DNA from 4 places in the Lysinibacillus fusiformis genome. Region 4 is predicted to be linked to each of the others. Evidence: riboswitches for the same ligand, from Rfam matches in the RefSeq annotation. Region 4 holds a riboswitch; each other region holds the start of a gene.
What was found. A riboswitch is a leader RNA that binds a small molecule or an ion and turns the genes downstream of it on or off. The one in region 4 is predicted to bind thiamine pyrophosphate.
Positions count from the first base shown of each region.

Region 1: linked by a shared signal. The riboswitch ahead of thiW (energy coupling factor transporter S component ThiW) and the one ahead of thiM (hydroxyethylthiazole kinase) in region 4 are both predicted to bind thiamine pyrophosphate.
Region 2: linked by a shared signal. The riboswitch ahead of thiT (energy-coupled thiamine transporter ThiT) and the one ahead of thiM (hydroxyethylthiazole kinase) in region 4 are both predicted to bind thiamine pyrophosphate.
Region 3: linked by a shared signal. The riboswitch ahead of thiC (phosphomethylpyrimidine synthase ThiC) and the one ahead of thiM (hydroxyethylthiazole kinase) in region 4 are both predicted to bind thiamine pyrophosphate.

Region 1 is NZ_CP070490.1:2,722,912-2,727,820, reverse strand. Features, by position in the region: gene JTI58_RS13250 (ABC transporter substrate-binding protein) at 1-575, shown strand, start outside; gene JTI58_RS13245 (MFS transporter) at 1,183-2,379, shown strand; TPP riboswitch at 2,446-2,553, shown strand; gene thiW (energy coupling factor transporter S component ThiW) at 2,647-3,147, shown strand; gene JTI58_RS13235 (VWA domain-containing protein) at 3,675-4,909, opposite strand, start outside.
Region 2 is NZ_CP070490.1:1,008,849-1,013,757, forward strand. Features, by position in the region: gene JTI58_RS05140 (polyphosphate kinase 2 family protein) at 1-224, opposite strand, end outside; gene JTI58_RS05145 (TspO-related membrane protein) at 424-1,137, shown strand; gene map (type I methionyl aminopeptidase) at 1,166-1,921, opposite strand; gene thiT (energy-coupled thiamine transporter ThiT) at 2,084-2,644, opposite strand; TPP riboswitch at 2,778-2,885, opposite strand; gene JTI58_RS05160 (magnetosome magnetite crystal formation protein family) at 3,013-3,336, shown strand; gene JTI58_RS25035 (hypothetical protein) at 3,392-3,514, shown strand; gene JTI58_RS05165 (SbcC/MukB-like Walker B domain-containing protein) at 3,557-4,909, opposite strand, start outside.
Region 3 is NZ_CP070490.1:2,063,210-2,068,118, forward strand. Features, by position in the region: gene JTI58_RS10120 (methyl-accepting chemotaxis protein) at 1-244, shown strand, start outside; gene JTI58_RS10125 (AEC family transporter) at 357-1,286, shown strand; TPP riboswitch at 1,357-1,471, shown strand; gene thiC (phosphomethylpyrimidine synthase ThiC) at 1,612-3,390, shown strand; gene JTI58_RS10135 (catalase) at 3,512-4,909, opposite strand, start outside.
Region 4 is NZ_CP070490.1:475,319-480,227, forward strand. Features, by position in the region: gene sppA (signal peptide peptidase SppA) at 1-21, opposite strand, end outside; gene mbcS (acyl-CoA synthetase MbcS) at 221-1,792, opposite strand; TPP riboswitch at 1,983-2,080, shown strand; gene thiM (hydroxyethylthiazole kinase) at 2,168-2,935, shown strand; gene thiD (bifunctional hydroxymethylpyrimidine kinase/phosphomethylpyrimidine kinase) at 2,923-3,747, shown strand; gene thiE (thiamine phosphate synthase) at 3,737-4,381, shown strand; gene JTI58_RS02370 (alpha/beta-type small acid-soluble spore protein) at 4,452-4,667, opposite strand; gene thiI (tRNA uracil 4-sulfurtransferase ThiI) at 4,813-4,909, opposite strand, start outside.

The sequences.
Region 1 (4,909 bases), 2.2 Mb from region 4:
AACGAAAAGTGTTTTTAGTGGATGGTGCTCGTGAAGTCATTGGAATGGGCTTAAACAGTCTTGGACATTCTCTGAATTCACTAGATGATCAAGAACTACGTGAAGCTACTGATAAATTAATCACACTCGCACCAAATGTGAAAGCTATCATTGGAGATGAAATTACGCCATTAATGATCAATAATGAGGCAACTGTAGCCCTTACTTGGTCTGGGCAAGCAGCAGACATGATGTATGAAAATGAAGAGCTAGACTTTGCAGTACCTGAGGAAGGCTCAAACTTATGGTTTGATAACATGGTCATCCCAAAAACATCGAAAAATATCGATGGTGCCCATGCCTTTATCAATTTTATGCTAAGTGCTGAATCTGGTGCTCAAAATGCCGATTTTGTAGGCTACTCAACACCTAATATTGCAGCTATGGACTTAATGGATGAAGAAGTTGTTTCTGACGAACGCTACTATCCTTCTGAAGAACAACGCGATACATTAGAGGTCTACAAAAACTTAGGACCAGATTACTTAGGGAAATACAATGAATTATTTTTAGAATTTAAAATGAGTATTCGATAATTAAACTAGCGAATTGGTTTTCACACCCATTCGCTAGTTTTTTTCTGCTTATCTAACTTTCTATTAAATAAGAACCTTTACAATGGATTATTCGCATTATTATATTTAGAAAATAATTTATCTGGATTTCGAGGATTCCTACATCATTTGTTATGGAATAGCTTTGCAGCTAGATATTGTCATCTATCATGCACAATTTTATATTGCTTTATCGAAAAACAAGCCATGAAAGTGTACTTTTTATATTACATAACCTTCACTCAGTATTTCTGATGCCGCTATATCATCGCTAGGATTTATAGCCAACCTTTATGTCATTACAGACTAACTCACAATTTTTTTTAATTATCTCTACATAAGCGAAGTCCATTCATTGTTGTTGCAACTTTGGAGCTGCAAATTTTCCATCTCCCATTCTACAGCTTCATTTCAATCCATTTTATTACAAAAATGGATTGTTTAGCAATTCATAGGTGCCTAAACGAAAACTTTTGTGGAAAACCATTCTAAATATAGAACCAGTTCTACAATCTTAACTATTAGCCAAGCAATAATTCTTTATGATAGACTGTACTATATTTGATTACAAAAAAAGGGGGTTCATTCGATGACCCAGCAGAAGTCCAATAAGGCGGCTTTGTATATTTTAATGTTTAATATGTTTATCGCAATGGGGAGTATTGGCATTATTATTCCTGTCATGCCGGAGTATTTAAAAATATTTGGTGCAGCAGGACAAGTTCTAGGTATGCTAATAGCAACCTTCGCCTTAGCTCAATTCGTATTTTCTCCTATTGCTGGGAACCTTTCCGATCAGTACGGTCGAAAAAATTTAATTATTTTCGGTCTCATCGTGACAGGTCTTGCACAAATCGGTTTTGGCCTTGCTACAGATGTATGGATGCTCTTTTTAGCACGCTTTTTAGGTGGCCTAGGTTCCGCTTTTGTCGCACCTCCTATTATGGCTTTTGTCGCTGACGTCACAACCTATGAAGAACGCGGGAAAGGGATGGGGATGTTGGGTGCTGCCATGTCTCTTGGTTTTATGATAGGGCCAGGAATCGGTGGTTTCTTAGCAAAGGTTAGCTTACATTTTCCATTTTACACTGCTGGAGCTGCAGCCATCCTAGCTTCTATTTTATCTTACTTTTTATTACCATCTACCAAACCAAACACTGCACAAAAGAAGCAAAAGCTAGACAATCTGGCGAAGCAAATGGCTCGTTCCATACATATGCCTTATTTTGTAATGCTTATCATTATGCTGGTGTTCTCATTCGGAATTGCAAACTTCCAAACGACATTGTCATTATTTGTGACAGAAAAGTTTAATTACACACCTGTGGACATAGCAATTATATTAGTTGTCGGTGGTGCTTTTGGGGTAGTTGTACAAATGTTTATTATTACACCACTATTCAATCGCTTTGGTGAAATGAAGGTAGTGCTTGTCAATTTATTTATTGCATCTGTTGCTATTTTCTTCATATTATTTGTGTCTGGCTTTGCCCTTATATTAGTTGTAGCAACGATTTTCTCTACAGCAACGACATTAATTCGTCCAGCTGTTAATACACTTATCTCAAAGCTTGCAGAGAAAGAACAAGGATTCGCTGCGGGCTTGAATAATGCCTATATGAGTCTTGGTAATATGATTGGACCCGCTTTGGCTGGTTTATTATTTGACTGGAATATGAATAGCCCATATATTTTCGGATCGATCATATTATTAGCTTGCTTCTTCCTTGCGCTCATCTGGACATTGAAAAAAGCACCTCATTTAATGCATCCCGATACAAAATAGTCTGAAAAATCATTGACTATTTTTAGCAGTATGTTACATTAATGTTGGTCAACGAAATTGAATGATTTTAACCACTAGGGGAGTCTTTAAAAGGCTGAGACGTATATGGTAATATACGGACCCTTTGAACCTGATCTAGTTCACACTAGCGGAGGGAAGTGGCGCTACTTGCTGTTGTCACTATATACACGCAAGGCCGCTTCCTATTGTTTAAAGGGGCGGCCTTTTTATTTTTCCTCACGAACTTTATCAAAAGGAGTGAACTTTATGTCAATTCGTAAATTAACAGTCATGGCTTTATTAGTAGCTATTGCTGTTGCAGGCTCTACTTTCGTATCTATCCCAACAGGAATCGCACGTGCTTACCCCGTTCAGCATGCTATTAATGTGATAGGAGCCATTATATTTGGACCCGTACCAACAGTAATAGTTGCCTTTGTCACTGCCGTCATTCGAATCCTTACCGGAACAGGCTCTCTATTAGCTATCCCTGGTAGTGTCATTGGCGCGTCCTGTGCGGCCCTTGCCTATAAATATAGCAATAAAATGTGGTTAGCTGGCATTGGAGAAGTTGTGGGAACTGGCATTCTTGCTTCACTTATTGCCGTACCTTATGCAAAATTATTCATGGGAACATCTGTAGCAGCATTCTTCTTCCTACCTGCCTTTTTAACATCAAGTACAATCGGCGCCATTCTAGGTGTTATGGTTGCTAGCAGCTTGCGTAAAACGGAGCTAGTAAAGAGGTTTAATTCTTCTCTTTATTGAAGGGGGTTTGGATAATAAGCATTCATTGAGATGGGGGTGGCCAAGATTGGAGCGCTTTTCTTCCTTCTATGAGCGGCGACGACCTTGGTTGGAGCGTTTTTTATCTCCTTACGAGCGGCTGTGACTCAATTTAGAGCGCCTTCCATCTCCTTAGGAGCGGCTGCGGCTCAACTTAGAGCGCTTTTCTTCTCCTTACGAGCGGCTGTGACTCAATTTAGAGCGCTTTTCTTCTCCTTACGAGCGGCTGCGGCTCAACTTAGAGCGCTTTTCTTCTCCTTACGAGCGGCTGTGACTCAATTTAGAGCGCTTTTCTTCTCTTTATGAGCGGCTGCGACTCAACTTAGAGCGCCTTCCACCTCCTTAGGAGCGGCTGCGACTCAACTTAGAGCGCTTTCTATCTCTTTATGAGCAAAGGTCCCACTTTTTAGATCATCTCTATCCACTTTTTCAAAATAGATACATCTCTTTCCTCAAACAATACAAAAAAGCAGTGCAAAACAATTAGATTTTGCACTGCTTCCACTATATTAAGATCGTTTTTTCATACCTTTTAATAACTGTGCCACATTTGTGTCTTCTGCCTGTATAGGTTTTTCCTCAACCAGCGGTTCTTTCTTCTTCGCATTCGTTAGGAAGTTCCAACCAAAACGTCTTATGGTAATATCCATAAAGAATAAAAGCATACTTGCTAAGAGAAGCCATGTAGCAATATTTTGTCGATCCGCTCCTTTTGTTGTAAAGTCTCGGAATACATCTTGTGGTTCCTTTAAAACCGCGCCTCCTGTTTGTTGCGTTAACTCTTCTATCAGTTGATCATTAACAGGAAGTAGTTCGTATTCGGCACTATAAGGAACACTTAGTCCTGCTTGATAAATGGCCTGCTTTTCATCTGCTACACGGAAGAATATTAATCCAGGTTCGGCTTGTACTACAGCTCGAACTTGGGAGGCCGAAATGGTTTCAAGTTGTGTTTCTAGCTCTTCCCCAGCTTCATTAACTGCTACAATATCTAAAAATGCAGCTTCATTTGTAGGGTCGGTAATCATAAAGGAACCATCTGCTTCCAATCTTACATCATAGGCCACATCATTATAGCTTGGTAGCATTTGTGAAATAAGTGTTTGCCAGAATGTTCCCCAATCCTGCCATCTTGCCCAATCTCCTGTCCATTTACCCGTTGAATCAGATGTAAAGGCAAAAGTTTTACCGAGACCATATTGCCACTGCGCTAACACAGGATCTTCCTTCTCGCTTTCTGCCACAACAGTAGTCCCTTGTTTTGCCGTTGTGCCAATGTAAGCATTCATTTGTGGGACACCATTGGTAAACAGTGAATTCCATCCTGCTGCATTATAAATCGCTGGATAAAATGGATTATCCTCAATGTAAGTGCGAGAAATCATAGCTGTTTCACGAGATAAAATAGAAGGAATCGTTTGCTCATCTATGACATCATAGAAACGGCCACTGCCCATGTCACTAAGCGCTTCTAATAAGTTCGCATCGGCATCTTGTCCAATCGCTACTGTCGATAAAGTTATACCGTTTTCTTTTCCTTCAGCAATTAGATCCTCGTAATTTCCTGACTGTGATTGCCCATCTGTTAAGAGAATAATATGCTTACGTTGCAGTTTTAAATCAGCTAGATTTTCATAGGCTTTAGCTAATGAACTGTAGATTTCTGTTCCACCACCAGGTGTTACGGATAAAATAGTATCCACTGCCTCTTCTTTACTGCTAAGAGGTCCTGTCTCTATAATCT
Region 2 (4,909 bases), 530 kb from region 4:
TGTACAACATAACCGCGTGGATCGACGCGTTCGATCAATCGTTTAATAGCGCCACCTTTACCAGCCGCATCCATTCCTTCAAATACCAAGATTAAGCCAATTTTATTTTTTAATAAAAACTGTTGCGCGTTTAACATTTCATATTGGAGTACTTTTAATTTCTTTTTATACATCTTTTTGTCTAGTTCAATGGATAGGTCTAGATTTTTCAAATTTTGTGCCATGAAACTTCACTCCTTTTATTTGGATATTCTTATTGTACTAAAGAAATATATGGATGCCTATCAGGCATGGTAAATTGTAGATATTATTAGTAAAACAACACGATACATTGTTAGGAATTTCCGTTATAATAAAAAAAGTGACAGTACTATACTTATTTGTCTTTTCCCTATACAATCTAACACGAAGGGAGAGGAAAACATGCCTCGGTTTATCATGATGACAATCTCTTATCTTGTCTCAATCATCCTAACCTTTTCATCCTTTTTCGTGAACATCAACGGTCAATCTTCGCTAGAAATCGCTAATCGTTTTTCTGTAGTATTTGCACCGGTTAGTATAAGTCATGTAATTTGGATTATCATTTATTTATTACTCGGTTATTGGTTAGTTATGAACATCAAAAAGACAACTTTGAAACAGTCTGCGCTCTTTAGTTGCATAAATATATTACAAGCATTGACGGTATACGTCTGGCATCATGAGTTATTTATTGTTTCTCTTGGCATTACATTACTCTTAGTCTTGTATTTATTTATGCTGTATAATACGTACCCTCTTCAGGACAAAGCCTTGTCTGGTCGTATTCCTTTCTCCATTTATTTAGCATGGATGACATTTATTTTTATCACAAATACAAGCTTTACATTAACGGCTTATGGTTGGAACGGCTTTGGTCTTAGTACGCCTCTTTGGGCAGTGATTTTACTAACATTAGGAGGAGCCATTGCGCTACATATCCGTTTCCATCACTTTGATGTTATGTATCCAAGTGTTTTTATTTGGGCTTATATTGGAATCGCCATACATAATGGTTTTGATGAGCTACTTGTCACTACAGCCGCCTTATTTTTATGTGGTGTTCTCTTTGTTGGCATTTTATTTATTAAAAAAAATCCTGCCTACCAAAAATAAATTGGTTAGCAGGATTTTTCATTATATCCTATTCTTCGTCTAATGACGTTAGGATAATTGGTTTATCCTTTGTCACAATGACTGAATGTTCGATTTGAGCTACAAGTGATTTATCAGGTGTCACGAATGTCCAGCCATCACCAGCTTCTACAATATGCTCTGCTTTTGCTGAGATAAATGGCTCAACCGCAAGCACCATACCTTCTTTCATAATGGTAGAATCCCATGCATCATAATAGTTTAAAATATGATTTGGCTCATCATGTAAAGATTTACCTAAGCCATGACCTGTTAAATTCATAATAACAGTTAAGTCATTAGCACTCGCCTCACGTTCAACTGCTTTACCAATTTGATTTAATTTAGATCCAGCCTTTACCTTTGTCATTGCTCGATCAAAGGCACTTTTGGCAACACGGCATAGCTTTTCTTTGTCTTCATAGCCTTCACCAACAACAAATGAGATACCTGTGTCAGCAAAGTAGCCGTTTAAGGAGCCAGAAACATCAATATTCACAATATCGCCTTCTTGAATAACACGCTTTCCTGGAATACCATGCGCCACTTCTTCATTGACACTAATACATGTATATCCAGGGAAATCATATTCTCCCTTCGGTCCAGAAATAGCGCCTGCCTCCGCAAACATGCGGCCAGCAATTTCGTCTAGTTCAAGTGTTGTAACACCTGGTTTTGTTGCAGCTTTCATCGCTTCGCGAATTTCAGCACAAATGCGTCCTATTTTTTTAAAAGCTTCAATCTCTTCTTGTGTTTTTACAATCATGTATAACGTCCCTTTCATCTAATATCTATTCTTTAATATAACATAACTTTTTATGCGTATAACGATAAACGCTTTAAATATTGTATGCTTTCCTACTTTGCAAAGTGCTAAAAGAGCTATTCACAATAAAAAAGTCCCCCCACTCATGTGAAGGGACTTGCATTAAGCTTTTCTTTGCATTAATTGTGGAGCGGCTGTGAATAAAAGAACACCAACGATTGCCGTTAATATAGTTGCTGGTAGCATATATGTACCGTTATAGATGATGGAATAGATCCAAGCATTTTGATCGCCAGCATATTCTGCAAAAAATACAGCACCAGCAATTGTATGTGCCGCGTATCGTAAGAAGCCTGCGAAAACGGTACCTATTATAATATAAAGTGCCATTTTTGTTTTGTTCATATGTTTAGCAGCGTCCAACACTGGTCCACGTACAACTGCCGCTAATCCTACAACTGTAAAAGCAACACCATAATCTAGTAATCCTTGTAGCCAGTGCACGATATAGGAACCAAACATTGTTTGCATAACACCCACAAGTAGTCCCGTTGTTAGCCCAGCTACTAGGCCCCAACGAAACGCGATTAACATAATAGGTACCATGACAAGACTAACTGAGCCACCTTGTGCCCATACTTTAAAGGATACCTGATCAAGTACTAGCCCAATCGCTGCAAATATCGCAATCTCCACTAGCATTAACAGTCTTTTTTTGTCCATACATATTCTCTCCTTTGTTCCGATGTAGGATACAAGAGCAGGAATAGAAATGCACTGATATGTCTCTTTCTGACACCATTTTCCCCCAAGAATGAAAAAACGATGCCAGGACAGAGCCTCACATCGTACAAGTGTCGGTTTCTATCCACATCCCTACGCAAGCGTTAACTTACAGGTTCGAAGAGTCAAGGCATTACGTGCCCAGTCTCAGCTGACATCATCAGCTCCCCTTGTGGTCGTTACATCTGAATTTATTTGAACATTTTCATTGTACGCAAAGGATAGGAGGATTACAACCTCTTCCATACATTATTTTTTTGAAACTTTGCTATTATTCATGCGTAAATATTAAAAAAGGAGGTACAACTATGGAGAATCAAAAAATTTTAGCTGCCTTTAGTTATCTTAGTATTTTCTTCGCCCCTTTCATCGTTCCATTAATTGTGTACATTGTGACAAAAGATAGTGATGTAAAAAAACATTCGATTCGTGCACTTGTCTCTCATTTAATTCCTTTTGTTTTTGGCATCCTGTTCTTTATTGTCTTTGTTTTTTCCACATTTAGTTTAGATCCAACCTCCAGTAATAATACAGTGATGATTATTTGGTTTGCTTCATTCGCCATCTATGCCCTCGTCTCACTTGGTATTGTGATCTGGAATATTATTCAGGCTGTTCGCGTTATCCGTTAATGTTTTATTTTTAAGAGAAACAGGTAGTAGTAATTGTAAAAGGAGCTGTTTTTGGATGAAAGTATCAAACGTTGTGAAAACCGCCGTAAAGTTAGCACCGATTGTTATTCCTATCGTCAGAAAAGTAATGGCTGCAAAAAAGGGAACAACGCCTACAGCCACACCTCGAAAAAAATAAAACCAAGGCGTATTCCTTTTTTTTCGGAAATACGCCTTCGTTTTATTTCACTTCAAAATGTGTTTGACTATGTCCATTCAATGTTTTTTCTACATGTAAAACTGCTGGCATCGCAGATTTCAATTCAGGTACATGAGAAATAACGCCAATCATACGACCAGAATCCTGTAAATCAATTAATGTATCAATTGCCTTATTTAGTGATTCCTCATCGAGTGAACCAAAGCCCTCATCAATAAACATCGTTTCAATATGGATATTACCTTGGAAGCTTTGAATCACATCTGCCATTCCCAAAGCAAGACTTAGCGAAGCATTAAATTTTTCGCCTCCTGATAATGTTTTAACATCTCGTAATTGATCCGTATAGGCATCATAAACATCAAGACCAAGTCCACTCTGCTTTGCATGCTTTTCCAATCTATCTGAGCGTCTGAGCTCAAATTGACCGTTTGATAAATGATACAGCCGTATATTGGCAGCTTCTGTAATTTGATCTAAATAATTAATTTGTATATAACGCTCAAAGGATAGCTTTTTCGCGTTTTGTCCATTTAATAATCCATAGAGTTCCTTTACTCGCCCTGCTTCCTGTTCAAGTAAATGAAGCTCTCTCGCTATTTCTTCTACCTTTTCAATAAAGCCCTGGCATGCTTGTGCAAAACCATTCATCTGTTGCAAACGTTTAAATGCTTCCTCATAGGAAATACGATGCTGTTCTACCCTTGCTTCCATCAACACTAAATCTTGCTTCTCTTTCCCTTGAAGATATGTAGCCCCTTCGGTAATTTGGATTCGCAAAGTGTGTACTTGTAAAGCATAGTCGCTGCATGTTTTTCGAAGGGCATCTAATTGCATGGCACTCCGTTTGGCAGTAGCATATTCCTCGTAGCTATTGAAACCTATTTTCTGCATATTTGCTGAAAATTGCTGAAGCTTTTCATTCATTTTGAGCTGTAATTCCTCAAAAGACTGTTTGGCAATTTCTACAGTTAATTTTGCATTGCTAGCCGCTTCCTTTGCCACATGCAAATTTTCTTGACTCGCTTGCCATCTTTTTTGCAGATTTTCTTTCTGTTTGCTGACATCAGTAAGTTGTTGCTTTAATTGCTGTATAGTTGGTAAGTTAGCTGGCATCTGCTTCAGCTGTTCTTCTACAACCGCTTGTAATCTTGTCCATTCTTTCATCTGCTCCGCTAAATATTGCTCTAGTTTGCTCTGCTTGTTTCGTAGCTGTTCTATTCGATCATGCTGATGTTTTATTTTTAATCGCAAATCAGCTAATTGGTTATAGATAATTTTTAAGGTAGCAATTTCTTTCTCCACTTCATGTAAAGTAGCGGTGATCTGTGCTCGGTCTTCTTGTTTAATATGCTGTGCCTCAAGTTGTTGACA
Region 3 (4,909 bases), 1.6 Mb from region 4:
TGCGAATTCTATTAGTGAATTAATGAATAAACTATCTAGTATGTTAGAGCATAAAAATCAGGCAATCATGTCCATCCAAAGTATTTCGGCTATTTCAGAGCAAACAGCAGCTTCTGCAGAACAAGTAAGTGCTTCTGCTATGGATCAACAAGCAGAATTACAAAAAGTAGCAGAGTCTATTCAAAGTATGAACGATATTTCAAATGAGCTACAAGAAGTTGTAAATCGATTTAAGCTTGCTTAAAAGGAAAGGCTGCCTTCAATATAGGGGCAGTCTTTCTTTTATTGTGAAAGTAAGAGAAATTGACCTAAAAAGAATTCAGCACTACTATTAACACTGGAAGGGGGACATTGATATGATGTATCTCGGAATGATTTTCTTTCAAATTGTTGTACCTATTTTAGTGTTACTTGTAATCGGCGCTATACTACAAAAGAAATTTCGCTTTAACTTAAAAGCAATGTCTCAGCTTATTACATACTGCTTTATGCCAGCAGCTGTTTTTGTGAATTTATATGAAACGCATGTAGAATTATCTGTTCTGGGAGAAGTCGGGTTATTTATTATGCTCTTTATCGGTAGTCAAATGATACTCAGTCATTTAATGGCGAAAGGGTTAGGTTTAGCCAAAACAGAGGCGGCTGTCTTTAAAAATAGTGTGGTGCTTATTAACTCTGGCAATTACGGTATTCCAGTGGCTCAAATGATTTTTGCCACGCAACCTATTGGCGTAGCAATTCAGGTCATGCTTGTAATCTTTCAAAATATGACAACTTATACATATGGTTTGTACAATTTGATTTCTTCTACGAAGTCGGGTATGACAATCATCAAAGATTTCTTTAAAATGCCCATTATTCATGCACTGATTATAGGCGTTGCTATGAACTATTTTGATATCGGTATACCGCAGTTTATCAAAATACCGGTAGAGCATGTGGCAGATGGATTTATTGCTGTGGCATTAATTACCTTGGGTGCGCAATTGTCACAACTTGAGATCAAATCAATGTTTAATAAAACGGTCTTTGTCAGCTGTTTTACACGATTAATTATTGGACCAGCTGTTGCATTAGTCATTATTTATGTATTGGGATTAGATGGAGTCGTCGCACAATCACTGTTTATAGCCAGTGCCTTTCCAACATCTCGTAATAGTTCTAGTCTAGCATTGGAATATGATGTAGAATCAGCAACAGCCGCGCAAGCTGTTTTATTTTCAACTATTGTGAGCTGTATAACCGTAACAATTGTGATTTATTTTGCAGAAGTATTATTTACCTAGTTAGCTGAAAGACAAAAAAATATAACTTCCATCTCTTAGTAATATCTGCTACACTAGCATCAAACTAAATAGTATTAACTAGGGGAGTCTGATGAGTCAGGCTGAGAGGGAAACGCTTAGAGGTTTCTTGACCCTTTGGACCTGATCTGGCTCATACCAGCGTGGGAAAGTTAAGAAGCTATTGCAGAGTATGCAATTAATAGACCTTTACATTCATGGCCGGATCCAAATAATTATTTTGGATTCGGCTTTTATTTATTTGATTGTTGGGGTGAGCTAGATTCGGTCCTTGTATCAAAATACATTTAAGGGAGAGAAGTAGCTCATGTCAGTAGTAAGTGAAAAGAATATTACGATTATGTCCAGCTTTGAAGGAAGCAAAAAAGTGTATGTGGAAGGATCACGCCCCGATATTTTAGTACCTATGCGTGAAATCGCATTAAGTCCCACAACTGGTAGCTTTGGGGATGAAGAAAATGCACCTATTCGAGTATATGATACGAGTGGTCCTTACACAGATCCAGCCTATCAAGCGGATATTACAAAAGGTTTACCAGTTTTACGACGCACATGGATAGAAGAACGAGGGGATGTTGAAGAATATGAGGGGCGTACGATTAAACCAGAGGATAATGGTTTTCGTCGTGCAGATGACCCGCGTAATCATGAAAATGTCTTTCCTGAATTAGCAAGAAAGCCTTTACGTGCTAAAAAAGGTAAAAATGTAACACAGCTTCATTATGCGCGAAATGGCATTATAACACCTGAAATGGAGTTCGTAGCCATCCGTGAAAATATGGACCCTGAATTTGTTCGTTCAGAAATTGCAGCAGGGCGAGCTATTATGCCTTCTAATATTAATCACCCTGAGGCAGAGCCAATGATTATTGGCCGTAATTTCCATGTGAAAATCAATGCAAACATTGGGAATTCGGCGGTATCTTCGTCCATTGCAGAAGAAGTTGAGAAAATGACGTGGGCAACTCGATGGGGTGCAGATAACATTATGGATCTTTCAACAGGTAAGCATATTCATACAACGAGAGAATGGATTATTCGAAATGCTGCAGTGCCAGTGGGAACTGTGCCAATTTATCAGGCTTTAGAGAAAGTGAATGGCATAGCAGAGGATTTAACATGGGAGGTATATCGTGATACCCTTATTGAACAAGCCGAGCAGGGTGTTGATTATTTCACCATTCATGCAGGTGTCCTTTTACGCTATGTACCGCTTACGGTAAATCGTGTAACAGGCATTGTATCTCGTGGGGGTTCTATAATGGCACAGTGGTGTTTATATCATCATCAAGAGAATTTCCTTTATACACACTTTGAGGAAATCTGTGAAATTATGAAAGCTTATGATGTTGCTTTTTCCTTAGGTGATGGTTTACGTCCAGGCTCAATTGCAGATGCCAATGACGAGGCACAATTTGCAGAGCTTGAAACACTAGGCGAACTAACGCAAATTGCTTGGAAGCATGATGTTCAGGTGATGGTTGAAGGGCCAGGTCATGTACCGATGCATCTCATTAAAGAAAATATGGATAAGCAATTAGAGGTTTGTAAGGAAGCGCCCTTCTATACATTAGGCCCACTAACAACAGATATTGCTCCGGGTTATGATCATATTACCTCAGCCATTGGTGCAGCGATGATTGGCTGGTTTGGTACAGCGATGCTTTGTTATGTGACACCGAAAGAGCATCTTGGCTTACCGAATCGTGAGGACGTTCGCGTGGGCGTTATTACTTATAAAATTGCTGCACATGCTGCTGATTTAGCAAAAGGGCATCCTGGTGCACAACAACGAGACGATGCACTGTCTAAAGCACGTTTTGAATTCCGTTGGCGTGATCAATTCAATCTGTCATTAGATCCAGAACGTGCAGTGGAATATCATGATGAGACACTGCCAGCAGAGGGAGCAAAAACAGCGCACTTTTGTTCTATGTGCGGTCCTAAATTCTGTAGTATGAGAATTTCACAGGATATCCGTAATTATGCTAAAGAAAAGGATTTAAATACTACTGAAGCGATCCATCAAGGTATGAAGGATAAGGCGGAGGAGTTTAAAAAAGCAGGTAGTCAAATTTACCAATAATGAAAGAAAAGGCTTATGTCAAATTATAGACATAGGCCTTTTCTTAATCAAAAAACTCCATGTGAATGATGGATTCACATGGAGTAAAAGTTGGATTTGGATATCAATAATAAGTGGAATATTAAACGTTTGTTGGTTGTTTTACATATGGGTTTGTAAGGTCCATACCTTCTAATGAAAGACCCATCGCTTTTGCAACACCTTCACCATATGCTGGGTCAGCTAAATAGCAGTGAAGGATGTGACGACGCTTGATGAATTCTTCAACAGAAGCCATATCATTCGCTGTATTTTCAAATAGGCGTTGTTGCTCTTCCGCAGTCAATAGACGGAATAGTTTACCTGGTTGTTCAAAGTAATTATTATCGTCTTCACGGAAGTCATGAATACCTGCATGACCATCAATGCGTAATTCAGGCTCTTTATGGTCTAAGTTATGCTCCCATTCACCATAGCTATTTGGTTCATAGCCTAATGTTGAACCAAGGTTGCCGTCAAAGCGCATTGCTCCATCTCGGTGGAAAGTACGGAATGGGCATTTTGGTGCGTTAACAGGAAGCATATAGTGGTTTACTCCTAAACGGTAGCGTTGTGCATCCGCATAGGCAAAGATACGACCTTGTAACATTTTATCTGGTGAGAAGCTAATACCAGGGATGATGTTAGATGGTGCAAATGCAGCTTGTTCCACTTCTGCAAAGTAGTTGTCCGGGTTTTTGTTTAACTCAAACTCACCTACAGGAATTAATGGGAAGTCTTTTTTATACCATACCTTTGTTAAATCAAATGGGTTGTATGGCAGCTCACGAGCTTGCTCCTCTGTCATTACCTGAATATACATTTTCCATTTAGGGAAATCGCCTTTTTCGATGGCTTCATATAAATCACGTTGTGAAGATTCACGGTCTTGGCCAATAATCTCATTCGCCTCGGCACCAGTTAAGTTTTTAATGCCTTGCTCTGTACGGAAGTGGAACTTAACCCAAACGCGCTCATTATCAGCATTGATAAAGCTATACGTATGAGATCCAAAACCGTGCATATTGCGGTAACCAGCTGGAATACCACGGTCAGACATAACAATTGTCACTTGATGAAGTGCTTCAGGTAATGAAGTCCAGAAATCCCAGTTAGAGTTGGCATTTTTCATATTTGTACGTGGGTCACGTTTTACCACGTGGTTTAAATCTGTAAAGTGTAATGGGTCACGGAAGAAGAATACAGGTGTATTATTCCCTACTAAATCCCAGTTCCCTTCTTCTGTATAGAATTTAAGGGCAAAGCCACGAATATCTCGCTCAGCATCTGCTGCGCCACGCTCACCAGCAACTGTAGAGAAACGTGCGAACATTTCTGTTTTCTTGCCAATCTCTGAGAAGATTTTCGCTTTTGTATATTGTGAAATATCATGCGTTACAGTAAAAGTACCAAATGCACCTGAGCCTTTTGCGTGCATACGACGTTCTGGAATTACTTCACGGTTGAAATTTGCTAATTTTTCAACTAACCATACATCTTG
Region 4 (4,909 bases):
AACCCACCTTTTTACATTCATGTCTTTCCGCCTCCTTAACACGTAATACGTATGAATTACACATTTGTTTCATTTTTTTGCAATAATACTATGCAAAAAGCTTTATGCTATTTATTTCCTTATCCTACCTTACCTAAAAAAATTAAAAAAATCAAAGTCCATACCTTTGCATGAACTTTGATTTTCGACATTATTTCCTAGGAAATGATCATGATTGAAGTTATTTGATTTCTTGTTGTCGTAATTCGACACGTCTAATTTTCCCTGAAGATGTTTTCGGTAGCTCCTCTACAAATTCAATAGCACGTGGATATTTGTATGGAGCAGTCAGTGATTTCACATGACTTTGAAGTGTTTGAATAAGTGCTTCATCCCCTTTTTCATCGTTGCGCAGAACAATAAATGCCTTGACAATATTTCCACGGACTTTATCAGGACTCGCAACCACTGCAGCCTCTTTCACAGTCGGATGCTTCATTAGAGCATCCTCTACTTCAAAGGGTCCAATCGTATAGCCTGAGGAAATAATGACATCGTCGCCTCGGCCATCAAACCAAAAATAGCCATCTTCATCTTTATAGGCACGATCTCCTGTAATATACCAATCCCCACGAAATTGTAAATTTGTACGTTCAGGATCATTTAAATATTTTTTAAAGAGGGCTGGTGTTTCACGATGAACAGCAATATCGCCCACTTCTCCCACAGTAACTGGTTTGCCCAAATCATTAATAATCTCAACGGTGTTGCCAGGAGTAGGTTTCCCCATAGAGCCAACTCGCGCCTCCATCCCCACCATTGTTCCCACCAATAATGTATTTTCCGTTTGTCCGTAGCCATCTCGTACTTGTAATTTGAATGTTTCCAAGAAAACTTTAATGACCTCACTATTTAAAGGCTCACCAGCTGATACAGCTTGGCGAATTGCACTTAAATCATATTCATGTAAATTTTCAAGCGCTGCCATAAAACGATATTCTGTTGGTGTACAGCATAGTACATTGATTTTGAATTTTTCAAGCAATGCTAAATAAGTAGCTGCTTCAAATTTACCTTTGTAGACAAATGCGGTAGCACCACTACCCAAAGTAGCAAGAAACGGACTCCAAATCCATTTTTGCCATCCTGGTGCTGCAGTTGCCCAAACAATATCATTTTCATGTACACCCAGCCAATGTGGTGCTGTTGTTCGTAAATGTGCATAGCCCCAACTATGAGTATGAACCGCTGCTTTCGGATTTCCTGTTGTTCCGCTTGTATAGGCTAAAAATGCATTGTCAGTGCTTTTAGTCGGGATAGGATTTATGTAGGTTGTAGGTTGATTATGCATTTTTTCAAGTATGTTCTGCCAAGGTTCGTGTGCATTCCCTATGACAAATTGCAATATGCCTTGTAAATTCCCCACTTCATCAAATTGTTCAATATAAGGTTCAAATGCAATAACCGCTTTAGCATTGGCATGGTGAATACGATATTCAATATCTTTTGTTCTTAACATTTCTGAGCTTGGAATAATGGTTAAACCCGCTTTCAATGCAGCAATATACACAATATATGCTTCCACTGAACGTGGTACCATCACTAAAATGACATCACCTTTCTTTAAGCCTTGCTTGGTGAAAACATGTGCTGCTTGATTCGCTTTTTCCAATAAATGTGCATATGTAATAAATTGGACGTCTTGATTTTCTTCATAAATGATTAAAGCATTTTTTGTTGCATCCTGCGCATATTTTTCAATTTCCTCTGCTATGTTATACCATTTTGGTGCGACTAAATCTTGTCTTTTCATGGCAAATGCCCCCTTTTGCTATGACACATTATAAAACTCCTTTTTCATTATTTTCAATGGTTTACACTCAATTTCGTTAAAGTCATGACAACTATCATACTTTGCTATATGGCATCAGTCACGTTTTGTTTATAGGAAAACTAGTTATTGAATACATATGAAAAGTATGGTACATTTTGGTCAACTAAATACAAGATTGCAGGGGGACTCGCAAGAGTTGAGAAGGTAAAACCTGACCCTTTGAACCTGTTAGTTAATACTGACGTAGGGAGCAATAGACATCGTTTTTTACAGATGAAAGGCTCTTTTTCGTGCATTTTTACACAAAAAGAGCCTTTTTTGCATGCTTACGTCCATCCACAGAGGAGGACTACAATGATATTTCAAACAATTCGTCAAAAGCAACCACTCGTCCATTGCATCACCAATTATGTAGTGGCAAATTTTCAAGCAAATGGTTTATTAGCAATAGGTGCCTCACCGGTAATGGCTGATGACAGCCAAGAGGTAGAGGAAATGGTAGCGATTGCTCAAGCACTATTAATTAATATTGGAACGCTTAATGATCGTACAAAAAGCGCCATGCTATTAGCAGGTAAAAAAGCGAATGCACTTGGTATTCCTGTTATTTTAGATCCTGTTGGCGTTGGAGCCACAACTTATCGTAAGGAAACCGTCAAACATTTACTTGAGAACATACAATTTGCTGTGATTCGCTGTAATCTCGGCGAGCTTGCTGCAATAGCCGGTGTAGATTGGCAACAAAAGGGGGTCGATAGTGGTCATGGCTCCATCGCTATGGAAGCAGAAGCCACATTATTGGCTCAACGCTATCAATGCATAGTTATTGTAACGGGGGAACGTGATTTTATAACTGATGGTAAGCATAGCCAATGGATTGCTGGTGGTCATCCACAAATGACGGAAGTAACGGGTACAGGTTGTTTACTAAGCGCAATTTGCGGTGCTGCCTATCGTGTTGGACCTAACCCTTACCAGCAATTAACAGAAACACTTACTTACTATAAAAAAGCAGGTGTACTAGCATCAGCATTTACTGCAGATATCGGTGATTTTCAAATCGCCTTACTTAATGCTATACATCGTTTGTCAAAGGATGGTGAAGCTTCATGCATATTGTAACGACGATTGCTGGCTCAGATAGCGGAGGCGGTGCTGGTATACAGGCTGATTTAAAAACATTTCAGGAATTAAAAGTGTTTGGCACTTCTGTCATTACAGCATTAACTGCACAAAATACATTGGGTGTAACAGGTGTTTACCCAATTGACGTTTCCTTTATAAAAAAACAATTCGAGGCCTTAGTAGAAGATTTTTCAATAACTGCGATTAAAACAGGAATGCTTTATTCCTCAGCTATTATCAAAACAATCGCAAGCATGATCGGTGAGCTAAACATTCCACTGATTGTTGATCCAGTGATGATTGCAAAAGGTGGAGAAAGCCTATTGCAGCAAGAAGCTATCGATGCACTATGCTCAACTTTACTACCACTCGCTACGGTTGTTACGCCCAATATACCCGAAGCAGAGACACTTACAGGGAGAACTATTCATCATTTTGAAGATATGAAAGAAGTAGCTCAAAGCTTGTTACAACTTGGTGTACAATGTGTCATCATCAAAGGTGGACATTTAACAGATCCACTTTATGCCATTGATTATGTATTTTTCAAAAATGGACGATCTTTTTCGATGCAATCTCCTCGAATCCAAACAAAAAATACGCACGGTACTGGATGTACATTTTCAGCAGCACTTACTGCTTTTCTTGGACAAGGATTTGCTATGGAAGAAGCCATTATTGAAGCTAAAAAGTTTATCCAATTAGCAATTATGTATGATTTATCGATTGGAAATGGTCATGGACCCACAAATCATTTTGCTTATCAACAGCATAAAGAAGCCTGTGAGGTGATTATTCATGAAACGTGAGGATTTGCAGCTTTATTTTATTATGGGTACGAGCAATGTTCCTCATCATGAACAATCGATCTATATCCTAGAAAAGGCATTACAAGCAGGCATTACAATGTTTCAATTTCGCGAAAAAGGTCCTCATGTGTTAACTGGATTAGCCTATGAACAGTTTGCACGCCAATGTCAAAAACGATGTCATCAGTATAGTGTACCCTTTATCGTTAATGACGATGTCGAGCTAGCGATGCGACTCGGTGCTGATGGTGTTCATATCGGACAAGATGATTTACCTGTTGGAGTAGCACGGAAAAGAATTGGGAACATGATTCTTGGTGTTTCTGTCCATTCACAGGACGAATTGCAAACGGCTATTAACCATCAAGCTGATTATGTAGGGATTGGTCCAATCTTTGCAACATCTTCTAAAAGTGATGCACAACCACCTTGTGGCACATCTTTTTTACAGCAGGCTCGTTATCTTCATCCTGAATTACCGATTGTAGCAATCGGAGGAATTAATTGTACAAATGCACATGCTGTATTTCAAGCTGGTGCTGATGGTATTGCTGTGATTTCAGCTATCTGTCAAAGCGAAGATATTGAACATACAGTATCTACGTTTAAGTCTTTATGTCGTATAAATAAATGATCAATAAACAAACTAAAACCAGTGCCTTTTACGGTCACTGGTTTTAAGTTTATAAATGCTTAATCAGCATTTATTGGTTGTTTGGCATACCTTTTAATTGAGATTCTGCCATTTGTACAAGACGTTTAGTGATTTCACCACCAACGGAACCGTTGGCACGAGCTGAAGCTTCAGCTCCTAATTGAACACCAAATTCTTGTGCAATTTCGTATTTCATTTGATCAAGTGCTTGTTGTACACCAGGTACTGCAAGCTTGTTTGAACTGCGGTTGTTGTTTGAAGTCATGTCTCTCACCTCCTTGTGAATATAGAATGTGCGATATTAGATTTTTAATACAAAAATTTTAGAGGTAAATTGTACCTCTATTGGAATACCGTTAGTCACGCAAAAAAGCCGTCTCAAAATGGGCTTTGAGACGGCTTTTAAAACCTTATAATAGATCTGCAAATTTATCTTGTTGCTGTTCTTCTTTCTTAGGGAAAATATAGACCTCGCGATTTTTCACTGCTCGCTCAATCAATTCATCA